One region of the Psychromonas ingrahamii 37 genome, then DNA from elsewhere that is predicted to be linked to it. Evidence: riboswitches for the same ligand, from Rfam matches in the RefSeq annotation. Region 1 holds a riboswitch; the other holds the start of a gene.

Region 1 (11,757 bases):
CCGTTGTTTTTCCTGGCCATAGATGGTCATAATCACAACCGGGCGATAAACATTCATGGATATAACTCCCCTCAGGAGTACGCATAAAGCGGGTGTTAATCATATCGACAGATGTTTCAAGACTGTAATTAACCGGGGCACCCTGTACTCTGAATGAAAATGAAGCCAATACCCAAGCTTCAGAAGCTTCGGGGATTGTGGTCATTGTGGACTTGATAGTGGCACTATTGCCTTTAATATTCCATGTTAGTTGGTTCAATAAATCACCATTAAATGCCTGTAGTTGCTCTGAGCCGCTATCGGCTGTACTTGGAAAAAAGCTACGCTCAAAATACTTACTGGTATCGGAACCTCCGAAATAACTAATGCCCCCGTCAATGCTACTACTTTCAAAAATGATCGAAGCAGAAGCAGAGTTTGTTAATAAAGTAATTGAAATCAATATTATATATAAGGTTTTTGTAAAAATATTTTTTGTATTCATGGGTAGCCTCTTTATCAGTGAGGTAATAAAGGCTATCTATTTATAAATTCCTTTTATATCAGCCTTAAATTACCAATGGGTAAAAAGAGCAATACTGCTAATTGCTCTGCTAGCTAGCTACTAATAACAGAGCAAAAATCATACCAATCTACAAAAAGTTTTTCTTTTAAAGGGGTTATGGTTTTTCCGGATTCGTGGTTATTTTCGAATGTAAAAAAATCGACGTTTTTATTTTAAACTTTTTAAAATAGTATTGAACCTGTCTTAAATAGATTTGAAAATAATCTTTAATTTTATTGATAGTTTGTTATTTCATCAGTAAAAGCATTCAAAAAATAATTTGTTGTTTTTTTGGAAGGAAGAGATCTGCGTCATCGGCTGATGATAAAAAAGCTTTGTTGCAATTGTATTAAAAAATAGGGAATAAGCCTTTGCTTCTTCCCTATTATAACCAAAGCACTTTATCTACCCTATTGTACGGTTATCCCTGCAACACCGAAGCCACTATAGCCTCCGAATTCACCCACTGGATGGATATTTATATCGACGATACCTTCAAATTCAATGTCAACTTTCATGGAATGCCATCCATAACCTGAAGGTACCTCAATTAATTCACTTTCACCGTTGATAACCAGCTCAACAAATGCTGCATCATAGCTCCAAACTGCCGCAATAAAATAGACAGAAGCCGTATTTATCTGTTGATCAGCACTTTCAAGTTTAATTTCAGCACCGTTAGCCTCATTCCATGACATGCTTTGATAACCTGAATTTATTTCAGCTCCATCATTAATGACAGAATAAATATCATCACGATATATTTGTTCACCATAAAAGGATAAGTTTTGCAGAGAAGCATTAGAGAGTTGTCCATTATCCTTAATCGCTTTTGCAGTGTAAAAAGTGACGTCTGTGGTATCAATTACTGCACCAAAATTTGTATCTATATCAACAAAAGCTGCATAGTTAAAAACAGGGGAGGCAACAGAAGTATTTTTTTCTAAATTTTCTTTATCAAAAACAATGCCAGCAAACATAACAGTGCTGTAACCTGAACGATCGGACTCTGTTGCTATATGGACAGGTACAGTGCCATCAAAAACAATATCAATGGCAAAGGAATGCCAAGCATAACCATTAGGTAGCGTAATAACCTCAACCTGATCACCCGCTGTTACAATAATATTAGATTGCTCGTCAGACCATACACCTGCTTGCATATACAAACGCGCAGTTTGTTTATTGCCCGTACCCTGTAAAACAAATGAGAGGCTATTATTGCTGTTAAATGCCATACTCGCGTAGCCATTATCAATTTCAACACCCTGATTTTGAAAGCTAAAATAATCTTCATTTGAATATCTTATTTCACCAACATTAGCCGTAAAGCTACTGTTATTAAGCGTATCTTTGGTATATTCCTGATTATATGCAAGATCACTTTTAAAGGAATAAAGTGTCTTTTCACCAATCTCAAGATCCACCACTTGTGCAATAATCTCATGCGATAGGACAACCTTTCCAGTAAACTTGACTGAACTGATACCCTGCTCAGCAGCCGTGTCCTGATCAGCAGCAATGACCTGATCGACAGCAGTGACCTGATTAGCAGCAGTGTCTTCATCTGTAATAAAATCAGTCGGTACTTGATAACAGAATTCGTCAGACTTTCCCATTCCCGCTTTATTAAATGCTGTAATGCGATAGCAATATGTCTCATTACTAACAAGATCTAGATCATTATATTCTTGGCTATTAACAGGTAATATCGCAATATTTTGAATTTTATCCTCGTTTAAAAGCCGTTTTTCGACTAAAAAACCATCTTCATTTGATGAGTTATCGCTCCATGTAATCTGTAAACTTGCAGATAGTACAGCAGGACTAATAACTAATAAAAAAATTAAAATTAGGCGGTTATAGATTAAATTAACTCGTTGATTCATTTTGTCTCCACAAAAGTGATCAAGCAGTTATTTATAATTTGCAAATTAGAAGGGATGATAAGAAGTGCTATCGCCTTGGTAACTCCGCTGCCATAGACTAAATAGTCAATCAACAGGCCGGTGGTTTTGCGTATTAAGGTTTCCCTTAATTTGCTTTTTTCCAGCTACAATATTTAAACAACTGAATGGAAATAATAGGATTGATTAAATTCGAGCGTATTTAAACAGAAAATAGTACAAAACAACATCAAAATTTGACTATTAATTGATTAAAAAAGCTAAAATTATAAGGTACATCCGAGGACACTTTTATTAATACCTCCTTAGTGCTCATTTCTGCAGGTTCTTATTCGGAGACTGATACGTTCTACCGTATTCATATTTTCAAGCGATTCTTCCTAAAAATAACGGCAAAAAAAGCAAGCATTAATATGATTAATAATGAAGATTCAGATACTTACAGAAGGCATTCTAAATTTTTAATTGTTGATTATCTTCAGTCAGTTAGTGTAGAAAAAATGCTAATATATAAGTGTAACCTTTAGATAAAATACCCGTTTTTTCCTGTACGTAGCCAGTCAAAATAATAGCCAGACGATAAAATTAATGGAAATCACTCCTATCTGAATAACACTGAAAGTGTGCGTTAAGCATATCGGCAGATGCTTCAAGTCTGTAATCGTGGAGCTATCTACTCTTAAAGCAAAGTTAAGCTCTCCTCAGCTGAGAATCTTCGTCATTGCTGATTTGATAGTGATTAACCTGGAAATGTCGAGTGTATGCTGAGAATCAAGCCATAAAAATGATGGTTGAAAATTCTAAGTTAGCTGAATTAAGCCTTCTAATTAATCTTGTTTAATAAACAGAGTGGCTTATTGAGGAGGTTTGTAGTCAAAAAAAGGCTAGAGGCATCCTATTCACATAGTTTAATGACAAAAGTCAGTAAAATAATTTTAAACAATGACTCCTTTTTATTCTAATTCAGGCTACCAAATCCAAGGTATAAAAGCTTTATTGCTTTTTTGATATACACGGTACCCCGCATAATGCGCGCATAAAGCTTTTTCTTCAAAACGAGATTTTAAAACCAGCACAACAACCAGTAATAACCATGCAATTAATTTCCAATAGCTAAACTGACAGAAAAGAATGCCTAAACCACCAAAGAAGAGGGAGCTGTACATAGGATGGCGGATAAATTTATAAGGACCGTGAACAACCAATGTCCCCGTTTCTTTTGGGTGTGGGCGAACATTAAAATTACTGGGACGGTTAGCCATTAATGCAGAAAAAGCAATAAAGACAGAAAGCAAAATTAATAATAAACCGACAATTGAAATCTTTAAACTTGCCAAGGGCCAAGCAATCACAGCCAGCAGTATAAATTGCGCAATCACATAAAGCATAATATCCCTCACTATTTTGTATCCAAAAATGCACTTAATGATATAGCCAATCGAGTTTGTTATTTTAGCTGTTTTTTGAAAAAATCAGAAATAACAACCTACTAATTAGGAAAGCCATTTTTTGATACAAATAAAATCAACGAGTTAAAATAAAAAACAATCACCATAAACTAACTTTGTTCCCCATACAATATGAATTAAAGGCAAAAAATAAGACAACACCATTCACTTCGCCCACTGACCTTTAGTTACTGTAGCTGTTCGTCGGATTTTATATTGGGGAGCGCATAATCTGCGGACATAGCGCCAAGCATTAGGATTGAACAGTAAACGGGGATTTTAAAATCGAGTGGCAGGTTTTTCTTTTTTACCTTAACTGATTATTAATAGTGGTACTCGAAAGAAAAAGCCGATAAGACTGATAATAAGTATGAAGAGAATAAACATCATTCCTCATAAGCTTTAAAATATACTTTAGAGCAAATTTCAAAGTTCACCTCTTTTCATCTTGACTAGCGAGTAATTTTTACATTCCTATAGTCAACTTATCTCTTTGGCCGGTTGACAGGTTGTAAACGTAGTTTAGGCATGACGCCTGCTCAAAGGTTAACGGTTCAGCACGTTATTCAAGTACCTCAACTAGAAATTACGATTAGTGAACTGATCCATCCTATTTTCAATTCATCACCTCAATGCCTACATTGCCATTGCGCATATTTCACTAAGTGGGGAAAGCGCGATCGGTACAACGCTATAAATGATTTTCTTGCCATAAGACATTCAATCATCAAACTAAAACACCTTTAGCGCCATTACATAAATGTGATGGCGTTTATACCGATGAAGAAAGAGCTAACGTCACCCAATACGCCCATAAACGCCTCATTAGTACTGAAAAAGAGAGTCATTGAAAATGATAGAGAGATTATATATTGCCATTTCGACACGAGGTTAAATAAAGAGACACAGTGACGGCTTTATAACCTCGATCACTAAGCCAAAGAAACTTAATAGCGCCGGTCACAGTAAATTAATATTGATTCATTACGCGCATTTTATAGACACTTAAAAGCGCTATACTATTATTCAAGCCTGATATTTTCATAATCTTATAGGCAGAAGGACCTTATGAATACTGAATACTATTTCGCCTGGTGGAATGTCGAAAATTTATTTGAAGAAAATAATTCAGCGAATCGTCCAGAATGGCTGCAAAAAAAGCTTAATGCAGAGCTTAAGGGATGGGGTAAAGCAGAACTGCAAATTAAGCTGCAACAATTAGCAACTGTGATAAATGCCATGAACGACGGTAAAGGTCCCGATCTTCTGGGCGTTTGTGAGGTTGAATCATCTCGCGTCCTGCTGGATTTAGTCAGAACTTTAAATCAGCCTAAACGTAATTATGCAGTTGTTCATGCAGATAACAGTGATATGCGCGGCATTGATGTTGCATTTATTTACGATAGAAACCTATTCGAAATTGAAACAACACTTGATGATGCGGGTATTGTTAAAAACAGAGTTTTTCATCATGTTATCCAAAAGCAAAATGCTACTCGAGATTTAGTCCAGGTTAATTTTAAGACCAAACAAGGAAACAATTTTATTGTGATTGGAAACCACTGGCCCTCCCGTCTTGGAGGGGAGATAGATTCCGAACCATACCGAATGATGGCCGGGGAAACACTTTCCTATTTTCTCGACCGCATTAAAAAGATACGCGGAGAGATTCCCGTTTTGGTCATGGGGGACTTCAATGATCAACCTTTTAATAGATCGTTGACCAGCTACACACTTTCATCAAATCAGATTAGCAAAGTTAAGTCGAACCGCAATAAAAATCCTTACTTGTACAATATGATGTGGCCACTGATGGACGGTACTCAAGGGACTCACTCTTATGGAGGTGAGTGGGCAATGCTGGATCAAATTCTAGTTAATCGCGGCGCATTGAAGAATAAGAAATTCTATACAAGCGCTAATAAAGTTAAAATTTTCAGTTTCGAAGGGATGATAATCAAAAACGAGGTAATACGTCACTCCAGACCCTAGAGTAAAGAGTATAACAAAAATGGTTTTTCCGACCATTTGCCGCTGACCTTAAGAGTGTATGAAGGATAGACGCATTGGGTATTGCACCTCAGCATCACAACGGTCGAGCTCCGCAAAGAAAGGCTCGCTATTCGTCAGTGTTCTATCGGCTAATGCACAAACTTTATCAACCGCGATTAACTCAGATAATTAGTCTTTGTTCGGTATAATATTTTAGTTAATCAGAATATAATTTTTCAGTTAATGTAACGATTTAAAAGCATATAAGGTAAGGTTGCCCTGCCCTTGTTTAGCCCAAGAAAAAAATGTAAAAAAACAAGACCCCGCATCTGCATCGCCAGCACAGCTGTCCAAAATCATTTCGTAGGATTTAGTCTCATTAGAAGAACTTATCGTTGCTGAAGTCAGCACCCTGTTTTAGTCCATTTTTACCGCGCCTAAATAGACCCCCTAATCCATAAAATTGGTATAATTAACAAAAAAGCAATGTTCAACGTCTATTCGCGCCCTCAATGCCTGATAAAGCATATATCATCTGCCTTATCATGCAGATAGTTAGAAGAATTCATCAATAATTGCCCTTTTTTAACCTAAATATGCTTTATTGTGGTGCAGCATACAGCCTGAGATTCATTTTTATTCCCTTCTCCCCCTCTAGATATCCTCCTTCTATTTAAAAATCATTTAAAAACAATTAGTTAAATGCCATTACTTGAAAATAAATTTTTTCAATAACCTTGGCACAAAATATGCTGCGTTAAGCTAGTCGTATTAAAAACGGCCCCCGCAGCTACGCGGGTTAAAAAGAAAGTAGTTAGCATCCAATAAACTGTTAAAAATGTGATCAAGATACTGAGTAGTTACTTTAAATTTTGATACAGTATCTATAATGTTAAAACAATTAACATTGACTTATAAAAATTAACATTCACTTATAAAATCAACATTAATCTGTAAAGATAACATCAACTTATAATAAAAAAGGAGAAGTTATTAAGATCCAAGATAATGAAACGTGGTGTGTCGGGTGTATGCAGTAGACCTCCCTAAGATAAGCAGATTTAAAATAAAAAAATTCAAGGAGAATTTATGAAGTTAGTAAAGAAAATTTCGTTAGTCGTTGCATCAATGGCAGCAATCGGTGCTTTTTCTACCGCTAGTGCAGATAAGCTTGATGACGTTATAAACAGTGGTACTTTAAATTGTGGCGTTGTGCTCGATTTTCCACCAATGGGATATACAGATAAAAATAATCAACCAGCTGGTTTTGATGTTGATTATTGTAATGATTTAGCAAAAGTTCTAGGCGTAAAATCAAACGTAATAAATCTTACATGGGGCGACCGAATCCCTTCATTGATTTCTGCTAAAACAGATGTTGTTGTAGGATCTACTTCAGACACATTAGCGCGTGCAAAATCTGTTGGGTTTACCTATCCCTATTTTGTTTTCAAATTTCAGGTTTTATCTAAGAAAGGTGTGAAAATGACATCTTTTGACGACCTTAAAAATGTAAAGGTTGGCGCAGCTCTGGGTACTACATATGAAAAAGAGTACTTTGCATATGCAGATGACAAAGGCTGGGGAAGAGATAACTACACTTCTTTCAAATCAGAAAACGATGCCTTTTTAGGATTACATCAAGGCAAAATAGATGCGCTTATATCTACAAATACAAATATAGCAACAAAACTGACTTCAGGTCAGTTTGACAACTTCGTAGCGGGACCGTACGTTCCAAACTATGATGATGTAGTTGGTCTTATTGTAAAAAGAAGTGAACTTGCTTGGAAAAGTTATCTAAATCTATTTTTGGTTCACCAAATTAGAGATGGAAGATTAAATGAGTTACACATAAAACATTTTGGAACTCCCGTATCGTCTGATATGGTTCAATCATTAAGAGACAATAAATAAGTTTTTTATTGAGGCTTACAACCTTCAGCACTGCTGGAGGTTGTAAGCATTTAAAGGCCCCTATATTTCTGATCCGCCTAAAGTCATAAAATGAGAAAACACCAAAAAAAAGAACAAAAAAGTTTAAAGCTTAGGGTTTTGGATTGTAAATATCATAAAGTTTGAATATATAAAGGGTAAAAGTGACGTACCAGTAACCCATCATTAATTGGGAAAGACAAAGAATTTTACAGGGAAGGGCTTTTGGGCAAGGAAATAGCAAGTCTCAACGATCGATGAGATGAACATATATTCGGTACCAAAATCAAGAAGACCGCAGAATTAATCCGCTTTAAGCGGTTTATAAAATCAATCCTCCGACTTTGCCGGAGATATTTGACTATTTAAGGCTCATCAAAGAAGCTTATAAAGAGGATATATGGACAATTATGAATTTCATTGGAATGTTGTATTTGATGCATTCCCGCAACTTTTAAGTGGGGCGTTTACAACGATACATGTATCTGTTTTATCTATGCTTCTCGGCATAGTTATTGCGGTATTATTAGCTTTAGGGAAAATGTCAGATTCAAAAGTTTTTTATAATATGGCAAATATTTGGATAGAGACAGCAAGAAATTTACCAGCACTTTTTCTTATCTACATGGCGTACTTTGGCCTAGGTGCTTATGGTATCCATCTTAGTCCTTATTTTTCGGTTTTTTCTGCATTAGTATTTATAAATGCAGGATACTTGGCAGAAACATTTAGGGGTGGTTTTCAGTCAATCCCAACGACTCAATATAGTGCGGCAAAATCGCTCGGAATGAACAGCTTAAAAGTTTATCGACATGTGATATTGCCACAAATGTTTAGAAGGATTTATCATCCAATGACAAATCAATTTGTTTGGTCAATATTAATGAGCTCTCTTGGTATACTTGTGGGTATGAATGAGCTCTCAGGTGAGACGCAGAGACTTCAATCGACTTCATTTAGAACATTAGAGTTTTTTATAGTCGCAGCTGCGATGTACTTTGTAATAACAAAATTGGTGCTGTTAGCATCAGGCTTGATTGCAAAAAAAGTGTTTAAAGGGGAGCTTTCATAATGAACTTATTTACTCCTTTATCTTGGAATGATTCAGGCTTTATCTTAACCGGGATTTTAAATACCATTTATATCTCTGTCGTTGCAATAGTTATTGGAACAATTTTAGGGCTATTAATCGGATTTTTAAGAGCAGAATCTAATAAATCTGTCAATCTGGTCTTAGGCGGATTTTTAGATATTCTAAGATCTGTACCACTTATTATTCAACTTATACTTTTTAGTACTTATGTTGGTGCTATGGGACACCCGCTATCTCCTTTTATTGCAGGCTCAATTATACTGTCTCTTTATACCATGGCATTTATGAGCGAAGTTTTTAGAAGTGGATTTGATAGTGTTCCAACTTCCATGAGAACAGCGTCAAGATCGCTGGGTATGACTTACCTGCAAACAGTAATACACATCAGGGTACCGATAGGAATGAGAGCTGTTTTCCCATCTTGGCTTGGCGTCGCACTTAGTGTTATAAAAGACTCGGCACTTGTTTCAGTGATTGGATATATGGAATTACTTAGAACCGGAGAGCAGTTGATCTCAAGGACACAAGAACCCCTTATGATACTGATAGGAATAGGATTGTTTTATTTTATGATCTCATACCCCTTATCACGTTATGGTAAACATGTAGAAAGGAAAATGGCAATATGATAGAAATCAAAGGCGTGCATAAATCTTTCGGAGATTTGGAAGTTTTAAAAGGGATCGATTTAAACGTAAACAGCGGTGAAGTTGTTAGTATCATTGGTGCAAGCGGTAGTGGAAAATCCACACTTTTGTATTGTATTAATGCCATTGAGAAGATAAACAGTGGCAATATTATCGTTGATGACATAGATGTTCATGATAAAAAAACAGATAAAAACAAGTTAAGACAGAATTTAGGAATGGTATTTCAGCAGTGGAATTCTTTTCCTCATTTAACTGTATTAGAAAATGCCGCGCTTGCTCCACGAATTGTAAAAGGGTTTACTAAAGAAGAAGCAGAAGAAATTGCTAGAAACGAACTAATTCATGTTGGTCTTGGTGATAAACTTGATGTGTATCCTACCAGAATGTCCGGAGGACAACAGCAACGACTCGCTATTGCCAGAGCATTAGCAATGAAACCTGCTTATATGTTATTTGATGAGGTGACCTCAGCACTTGACCCAGAACTCGTTGGTGAAGTGTTGGATACTTTAAGATTGCTTCGGGATGATGGTATGACTATGATTTGTGTTACTCATGAGATATCTTTTGCTAAAGAAGTCTCTGATAAAGTTGCATTTTTCCATAAAGGATTAATTGAAGAGATGGGACCACCTGATGAGGTTTTGGGTAATCCTCAGAGAGAAAGAACACAACAATTTTTAAGTAAAGTTCTCTGATCTCCTTAAACGTAAACACACAGTTAACCAGAAGGCTGTTATTCTAAGAATATAAGCACCCTTTTAAGTTATAGGGTGCGATCTAATTAATGGGGATAGGTGTTTTTTTAGATACATACTCTCTGTTGTAAGTCACTGTTGGGATGAAAGCATTCAAAGCGACTTTACTGGTAAGGAAATTTTATTTTGCTCACTATTGCGAGAAAACGAGCAAAATGAGGTAATCTCAACAGAAAAAGAGTGCTAAGTCGCTTTATCCACTTAATAGTGATAACTTATAGATTCCCCACCCTTCTAAAATATTAAGAGCAGACTAAGTCCGCAATGCCGAACACCAACTGGCTTGCGGTTTTTTTATGCCTGTGATTTGTGCTCCTTGTACTAAATTAAGATACCTGCAGATAATATATGCGTACTAAACTATACAGTAACGCCCTTGATATGGCTTTAAGAATAGAAAAAACCGCATCAGGAACTGCATTCAGGATTCCCCTAAGCTTTGACCATACTTAGCCGTATTTATGGCGTAGCTAATATTCTTATCGCCACATACATATATATTTTCAAGTGAAAAAAGACGGTTAAATCTATAACAAAATTCAGCAAAAAATGCCATTCGATGACTGACATTAGGGTTGTTTTTTGTAGGAGTGTAAAGTCACATTGTAAAAATGGCTAACCTATAACAATTATCCAATCAGCAATAAAATGATTCCGATCATAACCTGAGATAATAAGTGTATTTTTCACTCTGTTATTCCTTCCTGGCGCTTAATTTGCGCACGATATCCTTATATATTTTTTCAATCACGAGATAATCATCAACAACTTACTTATTGAACTGGATGTTTCCGTGAAAAAATCTATTTTACAGGGCTTGGAAAGAGTAAATGAATTAAATTATCAAGCGCATGAAAAACAACGCTTATCGCTAGATAGAACACTACCTGTCGCTATTGTGGTGGCAGTCAATAAAAAAGCGCAAGGGCCGTCAATCAAAGCAATCAACGATTCCATTGAAAATTTTATTGTAAATATTAAAGAGTACAAAAAAATAAAGCACAACCTTGAATTAGCATTATACCAATTCTACTAATTATGTGATCTAATAGTATTCCAATTATTAAATAATGAAACGCTATTGATGACTACAAAAAAACATGACTTTACTGCATTAGCTAAAACGCATCAAAGCGTTCGAATGAGGCTCCGTTTTTTAGCACTTGCACACTTCCAAGAAGGTAATTCACGCACTGCTATCGCTAAATTTTTAAAGGTCAGCCGAACCAGTATAAATAAATGGATCTCTCAGTATCACCAATTTGGAATGGATCGCTTAATCGATAAAAAAACAACTGGCAGGCCTTTTCGATTATCGAACGAGCAACATAAGCAACTCATTCATTATGTAACTGAGTCATCTAAAAGTGAGCTTGGTGGACGATTAAATGGCTCAGACATACAACTTTATATAGAAGAAAATTTTGCAG
Region 2 (11,757 bases), 1.9 Mb from region 1:
CCTCAACCTGATTGTTTATCCTTACTGCGTGATTAATAAACTATTCCTTTTCTACGCAATTATTGGAATAAGTGGCCACCAAATTACTTGTCAGACCAAATATATGGCTAGTATTGATGCTTTGGTCTTCCCTAAACGACACAAATATCGGCTCTGGACTCCATTTTGATTTGATTTTGAGTCAATTAACTCAATGAGGCTTGTTGTTATTTTAATGGTTTGACAAGCGCCTAATCGGCGCTTGTCTGATAACATTTGAGCTTGTTTAATAGGATAACCCCGCTTACCTTTATTACGGGAAAACTCTCTGCTGACCGTTGATTGGCTAAGACTTAGTTGCGTTGCTATTTTATTTTGGCTCAGACCTGTTTTTTCGACAGGTAATCTCTTTTAAATTAACTAAGTCATTATTAATTAAATCTTCTTTTTTTATATCAATAATACAAAGATCACTATTTTTAATGGTTAATTCAGTTTCACCTGTTATCTCAGCTTGGAAATAGCCAAATTGATCTGTCATTGCAATACCACTTGTACCCAAAATTTTACTGTTTATTATTGGTAATCCATCCTCATTAACGATTTTACCAAAAATGGTAAATACTTTGGTGATACTCCAAGTTAAGGTTTGTACATTACCTGGATATACAATGACACTTCTGGGCCCTGAGTCATAGATTGCAAATGGTGCATTACTGGCAACAAGTTGTATCTGGCTTTCTCGGTACGAACTCAAATAGACAGGAATAGAGTCACCTACTTTCAGATCCCTCATATAAAGCTGATTATTAACCTTAATATCAAAGCGCGCAGACTTCACATTGCCATCAACATTGACTATTACTGCGCTATTGCCAGACTCGCCCCCTATTACCATATTTCGGGTGGTTGAGATTAATCCTGCATTAAAATTGAGATATGTTCTTTTTGACGAATTGTTCTCATTATCATTGGCCCATTCGCCCCCAGCCGAATATTTTCCATATTGATTTTTTACTGTTGCATTAGAAAATAATCGTTGTAATCCATTTTCTTTTTGTTCTGCGCCAGCATCTAGAGTCCCTTTCCCACCTAAAATATCATCAGAATTGACTTGGGCTGAGCCAGAGGAATAGGTTCCCGAGGGTGTTGACTGTTGTTTTTTATATCCTGTAGCGACTTGATAAGATTGGTTTTCTGCTGAAAAGTTAACCTTTAGACCAAGTAAAAATAACGTGTCGTCGTTGGTTTTATTAGCACTAGTAGTTAACATGACGTTACTGCCGTATAAATGAAATAATGGCAGGCTTAAAGAGGCGCCATAACGGTAGCTCGGGTCAATTTCAATATCATGTAACGTATAAGATCCATTAAATGCCAATATGCTATTTTTTGGCAGTACCAAGGACAGCTGCGAATAGTACGTCGTTGTGCTTCCTCTAGAAAGGTAACTAATGGGGATTTCATCATTAGGATCGCTAATATGGGTATTGATTGTGCTGAAATTAAAAAATAGGTTGTCTAAATGAGTAAAAACAGAAAATGATTGTGCAAAATTTTCTTTACTGCTGCCTAATAATGCAAGTTTAAGGGTAGAGTTTGCGAAAAGTGTGCTGGCGTTTAGTTCTAATGAAAAAGAATCACCAACGGAAAGGAGATCAGCACCAACAGCATACTGGTCATTGATATGGTTCAAGAATCGAGTGTTGAGCCAGTATGTTTCAGATACATCAGGCAGCCAGTTATCAAGATCTTTTTTTGCCACTCTACCAATTTCTGCCTTGTAAAAGGGCTTTCCCACGGGGGGTAAGTTTATGCTTTTAATAAAAAGCTGTTGTTCTTCACGCACAACCCCACTGGTTCCCCTGATTTTTAAGTTAATGAGATAGGTGCCGTTTGGTAAACTGCTGGTATCTATTTCTTGATTTCCAGCTTCGTAGGAAGCTGTATTAAGTAAGTGGTCCTCTCGCCATATTTCTACTTGTGATGATTGTGACAAAAACAGAATAATTTTACTGCCTCTTTCTCTATTTTTATGAATAGCGGTTCTTCTTGAAGTTGCAATATTAGCGCCATACATGAGTGTAGAATCAGTAAGGTTTGATCCTGCCGTTCTAAATAGTCCACCACCATAAAAATAACCAGGCTGATCGTGTTGAAACAATGTTTTTTCTACGAAGCCTCTTGAAGCGCTAGAATGATAAGCGCCAAAAGCGAGATGAGAGTTGTTATAAGCAGCAATGGAACTGAGTGAAACAGAAGAGTTTACCTCTTCATCCGAAAATGCATTTTTACTATAGGAATAAGCACCGTTTAAGTTATTTATTATTGAAAAACCCGATTCAGGGAGAGGGAGGTACTCTTTTTCTGTCATCGTTTCTATTGTTAAAAACGAAGGATGAATAAATAATTGCAGTTTATAGCGTGAAGAGGTGTATATAAAGCCAACCGGGTTAGCCAGTGTCAGTTCTAATTCTCCACAACCGGGCTTTTTTATCGGCAGACATGATTTTGCAGCATTATCGGGTAGAGGTGAACTCAGCGCATTGATCACCATTTGTAGGTCTTTAATATTAGAGATTAAATTGGTAACGGCAATGGGCGATTTTAAGGTCAGTTTTCCTAATAAAGAGGTGGCTTGAGCTGTACCGATAAAGGTGTCTTGGTAGATAATATCGACAACCAGTTCCTGACTATCAAGTAATGACTCAAAACCTGGAGGTACGTTAGCAGCTTCTACTGGTTTAATTAGAAGGAGGATTAAACTGAGATTAACTAAATAAATGCCTAGCCTGTACAAATTTTACATTCCTCATCAATAGCCGTTATTCAGGTTCTACAGTAATTGTTATGGTGCCAGTATGGCTTCCTGACTTGGCTTGTTGTAGCTGAGCCGCAGATATTTTAACGATGAGAGTGGCATTTTTCGCGCTGCAGTCCGTTGATTGCCCCGATGGTTGACCTGTAATGTAAACACCACTAGTGGCAGAAAAACCGCTGGTTTGTCCGGATTGTGATGCCCATTCAATAGTGTACTCAAGAGTATCAGTTGCATTTTTTTGCAGTGAGAAACTATTACCTGAGCCGCTACCGGTCATTCTCACTTTATAGGTAGTCGCTGGAGCACCTAATCCTACACAAAGTGAATTATTAAACTGAATTGAGCCACCAGATAACCAGGATGTAGAAAGGTCTGTGGTACCCGTAATGATGCTGTCTGTGGCAATGGCGTTGGATGAAATAAATTGGCACAGGCAAATGAATAAGCCTAACGCGCTTTTTTTGGACATGATAATAATTCCTTAGACACTAATAAATAGAGCCTATTTACTGTTTGTCTCGAGTGTAAAATGTTGCTGTTTATTACCTGTACTAAGAATATATTTTAATACTGATGCGCTATATGGCAGAGGTATCTTATGGGTAATGCCGGGATAGAGTCTTTTAGCAGGAAAATGAGTACATTTATCGTCATTTGAATCGCATTGAACCGCGTTTAACAATAAAGCATTGGTATTGCCCGTATTGGTGAAAATAGCAACACCCTCTTTGATGCTTACTTGAATGTTAGAATCAGTATTTTTGGGTCTTGCTATCACTAGTACTTCGTATCCAACAAGAACTTTAACCATTATTTTTTGATTACTTTTAATTTCACCATAGGGAACGGGTTTGATTGTGGTGCGATAGATTCTCTCCTTGTCTTTTGACCCTAGCAGGGCAAATCTTACAATTTTCATTTCTCCGGGCTCTAGGATTAATTTTGCAGGGGAGACTAATAATCCGCGCTTTTCTGGATTGGGCTCATATGATCTTTTTTCATTCTCAGTGCCAGGTTTGATAATTTCATAGGGTGTCACCTCTACAAAAATTCTTTTTGAACCTTCGTTAAAAACAGAGATATCTTGCCTTGCGATCTGCTCTGGCCAAAAATCAATAATGGATTGACTAATACGAATGTTGGCGAATGAATACGAGGAAAAGAGAAGGCACAAGACGGGCATTATTTTGTAAAAAATCTGATAAACCATTGTATTAAATCCTTGTTAAAAAGAGGGCGGATTATATTTTATTTATTGTACATCATATATAAATAATAAATATTGGCCTAGTGCTAACCCGCAGCAAATCGCATTGAAAATATTTTGATACAGAGCTGTAGATTTTATCTATCCATCGGGCGAAGTACTCCATCTAAGTCTTGCGAGCAGAAGCGAGTAAACTTAGGTGGTGGTGTAAGCCCATGCAACATAGTTGCATTTATTTATTGGCAATCTACACAAATAGTGATATTTTACTAGAATGAAAAAGAAAGCGTATAAATACAGATTTTACCCAACCGACGAACAATCTTTGCTTCTAGCAAAGACTTTCGGCTGTGTACGCTTTATTTACAACCGGGTCTTAAAAGTGAGAACCGACGCATACTACAAAGATGGTGCTAGTGTTAACTACTCTGCCGCCAGTAAAATACTAACAGAGCTTAAAAAAGACCCTGAGCTTGTCTGGCTGAAAGAAGTCGCATCGGTGGCGCTGCAACAAAGTTTACGTCACCAGCAAACGGCATTTACCAACTTCTGGGATCGCCGTGCAAAATACCCAACCTTTAAGAAGAAAAATGCTCGTCAATCGTTTAGCTTGGTGGGCACTGCCTTCCGTTATCGTGATGGGAACATTTATATTCCAAAATCTAACGAGCCACTAAATATTCGATGGTCACAGGCGATGCCTTGTGAACCATCAACCATTACTATCTCAAAAGATGCCGCTGGGCGCTATTTTATTAGCTGTCTGTGTGAAATTGATATTAAACCAATGCCAATCTCAGCTAAACAGGTTGGCATCGATTTAGGATTAACCGATCTTTACATTACCAGCGATGGTTTTAAATCTGGTAACCCCCGCCATTTAAAGCGATATGAAGCGAAATTAGCATACTTGCAGCGCATGCTGTCAAGAAAGAAAAAAGGCGCTAAAAACCGCAATAAAATGCGTTTAAAAGTAGCCCAACTTCACGCTAAGATCGCTGATTGCCGGATGGACGCCACCCATAAGGCGACCCGTAAACTTATTAACGAAAACCAAGTTGTTTGCGTCGAAAATCTTGCTGTTAAAAACATGATCAAAAACCCCAAACTAGCGAAGCATATTGCTGATGCAAATTGGGGGGAATTCGTTCGCCAATTACACTACAAAGGTGTTTGGGCTGGGCGAAATGTGATTGAAATAGATCGGTGGTTCCCGTCATCAAAGCGCTGTAGCACCGAGGGTTGTGGATTCGTAAATGAATCATTACCACTTAGTGTGCGGAGATGGGCATGCCCGAAATGCGGTTCGCACCATGACCGCGACATCAATGCAGCAAAGAATATTAAAGCCGTCGGACTGACGGTGTTAGCCTCTGGAGCGACTGGATCGGGGGCAAAAGTAGCGTAAGTTATTTTTGTCTAGTGAAGGCGTGTTGATAGAGGAAACCCTAGCGAGTGATCACTAGGAATCCCCTTCAAAATATTGTGAGCTTTAAGCGAGCAAATTTAGTGGGGGAGGATGTCAATACTGTACTTTTAAAACAGTCTGATACCAATCATATGGTAAGTTCAACTTTGCAGTGTATAACCACTAAGCAGCCATTAATTTGGCTGACGTTTTGTAATTTATTTTCTTTCTTTCTTGGATGCTCATTGAGCTTTATTATTACACTGTGAACTACCGATTATGATACTTTTTTGAAGTCTAAAATTTTTTCCCGCTTTACCCATACTGAAAATCACACACTCAGGCATGAATCCTCAACCCCTTGAAAATCCTGTTGATAAAGAGATAAAAGTCAAGATAGTTTTGGCTCTGTTTCTATTAACTCCTTTGTCATTTCAGTCAACAAAATAAAACAAAAAAAAGACGAGTGAATTTAATTTTCAATAGGGCTTAAAATATGTTCAAAATAACCAAACTAAATTTTTTGCAGCGCGCCATAGAGAATGTCTGATGCTTGCCGATATCGATGATCCATTGTAAAGGGGTTGAGCAAACTTGTTGCAATGAACTTGTCGCAATAAAGAAGTGTGCTTATTCTTATTACATTCGAGGATAATTATTTGATATGAGGAAGCGATGATGGCTTTTAATCATGAAGTAGGCGAAAAACTACGCGAAATAGCGGCGTTACTAAAAACCCAGCGTGCTAACCCCTTCCGCTACCAGGCTTATTTTCATGCGGCGAATACTCTGGACAACTTGAGCGAGGATTTGCGCGAACTGGTGCAGGCTAAAGGCATGAAAGGACTAACAGATTTACCTGCCATTGGTTCGGGGATTGCGCAGTGTATTTATGAATACGTCGCGACAGGTCGTATCAGCCGTCTGGAAAGTCTGCAGGGTGAATCTGATCCGATAGGATTATTCCAATCTATACCGACCGTTGGCCGGACACTAGCACAGCGCATTTATGACCGCCTGCATATCGATACGCTGGAATCACTGGAAAATGCTACCCGCAATGGTCAGCTTGACAAGGTAGAAGGTCTGGGTGTTAAGCGTAAGGAGGCGATAGAATCCTGGCTGTTAAAGCATTTTAGTGAACGCCGCCAGACATCAATAGCAGCGTCAAGCCTTATACCCGTTGGTTTACTGTTAAAAGTGGATACTGAATACCGCAGCAAAGCCGCTGCCGGAAAACTGCCCCAGATTACCCCCAAACGTTTTAATCCTGATAATAAAGCCTGGCTGCCGATATTGCATATAACTTGCGATCACTGGCATTTTAGCGCCCTGTTTTCGAACAGCGAACGTGCGCATAAACTCCACCATGTTTTTGACTGGGTGATCATTTTTTTTTCTGACGACAACCACCGGGAAGGACAGCATACTGTGGTCACAGAAACCCATGGTTCTTTGCTTGGCAAACGAGTAGTTAGAGGCCGAGAAGGCGAATGCCAGGAATACTATCAATCGCAGAGCTGAGTGGATGGCATGAAAAAATCTATTTAACAGCTTTCTCTCATATACTTTTTTTTCATAAAAAGAATATTACTTATTCTCTTTTGGCTCCTTAAAATAACATTTTTTATTCCCTTTTTTTATAATAAGATAGATAATCGCTTGATTTAATATTTTAAATTGTTACCATGGACTCACGTTTTGAGATAACTAATTCGCAAACCTGGGGAAACCCTGGGGCGCAAAGCTATAGGGCCTGTAAAATGGTAGCCAGTTGCCAAGAGTGTATAGACACTTTTGCTATTGAGCTGATTTTTATGAATGGCCTTCCTTGGAAGGCCATTTTTTTACCTTTTTTTTGTGTACTGCTGTCTAAATGCGCATACAAGTACTTAATTTAAAAATGAAATGTTTTTTGATCCAAAACAAGGTGAACACTTTGTAAAGGTTATAAAATCAATTGGCAAACTTAGATAAAGACAAAACTATTGAGACGGTAAAACAGTAACCAGTTGCTACAGAAAATGAAGCATTTTTTATTTACTATTTTTAATTTTTTTATCTAAGCACTTGATGTGAAAATGAAAGATGATAGCCTTTAAATGTAGAAACGTTATTTAAATAAGAAAAGACATATTTTTTAAATAAGAAATAATATAATCGCTTTGTAAGAGTTATGAAGTTGATTCGCAAACCTGGGGAAACCTTGGGGCGCAAAGCTATAGGGCCTGTAAAATGGTAGCCAGTTGCCGAAAGCGTGTAGACGCTTTTGCCTTTTGAGCTGATTTTTATGTATGGTCTTCCCTGGAAGGCCATTTTTTTTGCTTTTTTTTGATAAAAAAGAAAGCAAAACAGAAAAACTAATAATAGGAAGTAACGCGGTTAATATGAAAAAGTACGTTGTTAAAGCGCTTGTCGTCATCTCATTGGCAGTTTGTTCCGCAAGCAGTTTCGCTGCATTCTCGGTCACTCGGACAAGCATGGGTGTCAACCTTGAGCAACCGGTGACAAAAGAGACCACTCTGATTAATTCAGGGAATAAACCGGTGAGAGTGAGGGTCAATTTTGAAAAACCCGCATGGGCTAAAGATAAATACTATCTGGGAGAGCAGCTGGTGGCTTATCCGAGAATAGTGGTGATTCCGCCAAAGGGTAAGATACAAGTAAAAGTTGCACCAAGAATAAAAAAAGATTTACAGGATGGGGAATATGTCGCTCTGCTTATGTTTAAAGAGATGCCCCCAAGAAGCAGTGGTAATCAGGTAACCATGCTGATGAATATCGGTATTCCCTACTACGGCAGGAAAGGAAAACTTGAAACCGGACTCGATTTTGACGCATTGCGGATCGAGAAATCAGGCAAGGGTTATGACCTGCTGGGAACGGCTAAAAACACCGGGAATTTTTCTTACCCGCTTGATATAGAAGTTAAGTTTTACAGCAATAAGAAACTGATAAAAGAGCAAAGCTTTAAACAGGGGTTCTACCGGGAACATTCGTTCGAGCTTAAAAAGTCAACGGAAATGGATAAAAAAGCCGATTATGCGCAGGTTGTTTTTGCAAATAAGCAACTTAATTTGTCCAAGAAATTTGACTTTGAACTCTGAAATGAATTCGAAAAGACCCTGAGATGAATAAAGCGCTGTTTATTCTTTTTCTTTTTCTGTCAACGCCTCTATCTGCAGCAAATGGACAGTTTACTATCGAAGGGCACGCGGTAAAAGAAATGACCCTGTCTCTTGGGGTGAGCAGCATCGATTTTGGTGATGTTTACAAGGACAGTGAGGTGGAGAGTGTTCTGGTGGATTTTTATGTCAATGCAGAAGATACCTTTGACTATACGGTGGAGCTAAGCAATGACGACAGCAGCGGCACTATACAGATGTCACGCAGTTTAAGCTCAGGATACACAGGGGGCAGTTTAACTTATATAGAGACAGCCAACGGATTAGACCAGAGACATGATTTTTATGTTGATCTGGCCACAGGAAATATGAGCGGCGACTTAGCCGTTACGATCACTGTGATGGTTATGTACAACAATATCGACTAATGATCTTTCAGCAATACCGCGGAAGGATTATTTAATTTAACGTAAAACTTATTTTAACTTAAAAATTATTTTAACGTAAAACATGGAGAGTGCAAAATGAAAAACTTATTCTTAACAACACCAAAAAAAGTATTACTAGCTACATCAATTCTAGCCATGTCAACAACGGCAATCGCTGAGTCATCAACTGAACTAGATGGTTCTAAAGATGCTGGTTTAACTGTCGCTGCGCACTATGTCACCCCACTGACAGTTGGCTTAGATTTAGCAGCAATTGATTTTGGTGATGTTTTTACTGATTCCGTTGTCGCAGATCAGGCAGTTAAAGCTACAGTCGCAGGTACACAGGGTGAAACATTTACTTACTCAGTTGTAAGCAGCAAGCCTTTATTAGTAACAGTAGATACTCTTGCTGCTACGTTAACAGGCGTTGCTTTTACAACGGGATCAACAACACTTGACTTTAATATAGGTCTTGATGCTTCAAAAATTGTAGATGGTGCGGACGTAGCTGAGACTATAACAGTTACAGTTACTTATGATTCAATAGATAGCACAACAAATACAACAGCAGCTTAATAGCTATTGTTGAAAGCGCTGCGGCCTAAAAGCCGCAGCGCTTTTTTTTATATGACTGAGACAATGAAGAAAATTTTTCTGGTGTTATTTGTACTCTATTCAGGGTCTGTTTTTTCTCTGGAGACCGTCAGAGTGAAAAATGCCGAACTGAACGAGCTCTATCTGTATAACGGCAGCAGGTTGGAGGTCATTCCCGCGGAAGGGGTGATTGTTTATGTCGAGGGCAATGCAAATAAAAGAGTAAAGTTAACAATTAAGGCGACTGGAGCTGTCTATCTGACCTCTGGAGTGAGAATTGACAATCTCAGGGCTAAAAATCCGATTATAAGGCTCGATAAATACGGCGAAGGACAGTTTGAAATAGGGTTTTCTCTGCTGGGGGAAAAAAAAGTCAGCGGTAAACACAAAAAACAGATAAAGTATGAGATTGAATATTTAGACTAACTGAATATCCTACCCGTTTACCATTTCCTATCCACTTGTGTTCAACTATTCAACTATTCAACTATTTAACTATTTAACTATTTAACTATTTAACTATGTAACCATACAAGCAGTTCAACCATTTCAACCATTTCAACTTCAAGTTACGCTTCCCTTAATAAGGCTAAACTCTCCATCGGTGACTTATATTAGAGGATTACAGGCAACTCAGAGCAGATTAATTCGATAAGGCAGGTTTAGTTTTGAATATAACTCCGTGTCCATTTTTACCTGACCCTTTCACTATTCAGAATGATTTAGCAGCTAACCTGAATAAAGTGATACAACAATGCCTGTCCGCAAAGAAAGCTTCTGCCAGCAAAAAAAAATTATTTCTATTACCATTCTTCGACTTGTTATTAAAAGCCATCTGCTGCTGTGATTATTTGCCCGTTGAAAAATTCATGGTTAAAAATGCCATTAAACCACATTCAAAAAAACTGGCTTATTATGTAATGCTTTTCGCAGCAGTGCTTCCCGTACTGACATTGTGGAAAGAATGATCTTGATAAGAGCGGCATTGCTTATGTTATCCAGCTTTCTTTTTTGTCATTCTGCTTTTTCCAGCGTCCAGGATGACTATTTTGAAAATATGGTAACCCTTCGAGTGGGCAGTTATCTGCAGCAGGAATTCGTTGAAGTAATGAGCGATTTTGACGGGGGTATCTATCTGGATATTGAAAATTTTCTGGAACTTACCGAGCTCACAGAATATACCCAGCTTTCGGTCGATCAGGGAAAGGTCACTCTGCTGATGGCGGGTAGCCTGTTTCCCGACAGGCAGAAGCGGCGAATAACAACAGAACTAAAAAAGCTTAACAGTATAGAAATCGATGGCAGGCTGTATATTGATAAGGATAGCATTAGTGAACTTATTCCCCTGAAGGGAGTTCAGTGGGTAGCGGAAAAATACACTCTGGTAATATTACCGAATTTCAATCTGCCTCTGAATAGCCGGGTAAGCGCCGAAAAAAGAAAGCGTAAGCTAGAAGCAGACAAAAACGCTAAGGAAGCCTCCCCGAAGGATGACTTGTTTTTGAAAGCGGATCGCAGAATAATCGATTTTGGTATGCTAAAGCTGAGGTATGACATAAGCAAACTTGGAAATTATTTTAAAAAAGAAGAGGAAAATGGCAATCTGGAGTTAGAGTACAGCTCCCAACTTTTCTACGGCGATTTTAATATCAGTCACAGTCTTTACCCCAGCGAAAAACTGCACAATATCAGCCTGAAATATCCTTACTTTCTTAAGGAGAAGACAGTTACTCTCGGGGATAACTATGTCGCAGGGCAGGATATTCTGGGGTATAACAGTAAGATTCGGGGGATATCGGTCAGTACTAATGACTACAGTGTCCAACGTTCAGGGCGGGATCTCACCATCAGGGGGGAGGCACCCAAAAATTCAATGGTTGAAATCTATCAAAACGGTAAGGTAATGGACTATTTGACAGTGGAAGGCAAGGAGTATCAGTTCACCCTAACGATGAGAAGTAAAAAAGATGCTTTTGAAATAAAAATATATGACAGAAATGGTGTCCTTACTGAGGTGAAAGATATTAATGTAATGTCGGGAAATGGTTTTCTCTCGCAGGGTAAGTGGGATTATGATTTTTTCTACGGACAAAACTCAGGAGCAGAAAATCGCGCCTGGGATGATCTTAAATACGGCCTCTCCTACGGCTTGACCAACAATCTCAGCTATTCCTTCGATTATTATAATACCC

Evidence for each region. A riboswitch is a leader RNA that binds a small molecule or an ion and turns the genes downstream of it on or off. The one in region 1 is predicted to bind cyclic di-GMP.
Region 2: linked by a shared signal. The riboswitch ahead of PING_RS15750 (fimbrial biogenesis chaperone) and the one ahead of PING_RS07985 (fibronectin type III domain-containing protein) in region 1 are both predicted to bind cyclic di-GMP.

Annotation. Positions count from the first base shown of each region.
Region 1 covers NC_008709.1:1,858,120-1,869,876, reverse strand. Annotated here, with positions in the region: gene PING_RS07990 (hypothetical protein) at 1-484, opposite strand, end outside; gene PING_RS07985 (fibronectin type III domain-containing protein) at 955-2,433, opposite strand; cyclic di-GMP riboswitch class I at 2,508-2,598, opposite strand; gene PING_RS07980 (methyltransferase family protein) at 3,420-3,851, opposite strand; partial or broken gene PING_RS20515 (IS1595 family transposase) at 4,428-4,666, shown strand; gene PING_RS07970 (endonuclease/exonuclease/phosphatase family protein) at 4,968-5,891, shown strand; gene PING_RS07965 (transporter substrate-binding domain-containing protein) at 6,981-7,808, shown strand; gene PING_RS07960 (amino acid ABC transporter permease) at 8,227-8,898, shown strand; gene PING_RS07955 (amino acid ABC transporter permease) at 8,898-9,548, shown strand; gene PING_RS07950 (amino acid ABC transporter ATP-binding protein) at 9,545-10,267, shown strand; gene PING_RS07945 (hypothetical protein) at 11,121-11,363, shown strand; one part of gene PING_RS19840 (IS630 family transposase) at 11,412-11,757, shown strand, end outside.
Region 2 covers NC_008709.1:3,754,949-3,766,705, reverse strand. Annotated here, with positions in the region: gene PING_RS15775 (CS1-pili formation C-terminal domain-containing protein) at 350-2,779, opposite strand; gene PING_RS15770 (hypothetical protein) at 2,805-3,269, opposite strand; gene PING_RS15765 (fimbrial biogenesis chaperone) at 3,303-4,010, opposite strand; gene PING_RS15760 (RNA-guided endonuclease InsQ/TnpB family protein) at 4,282-5,415, shown strand; gene PING_RS15755 (DNA-binding protein) at 6,091-6,939, shown strand; cyclic di-GMP riboswitch class I at 7,122-7,197, shown strand; cyclic di-GMP riboswitch class I at 7,594-7,669, shown strand; gene PING_RS15750 (fimbrial biogenesis chaperone) at 7,803-8,522, shown strand; gene PING_RS15745 (hypothetical protein) at 8,546-8,968, shown strand; gene PING_RS15740 (hypothetical protein) at 9,065-9,547, shown strand; gene PING_RS15735 (hypothetical protein) at 9,680-9,991, shown strand; gene PING_RS15730 (hypothetical protein) at 10,234-10,533, shown strand; gene PING_RS15725 (fimbria/pilus outer membrane usher protein) at 10,530-11,757, shown strand, end outside.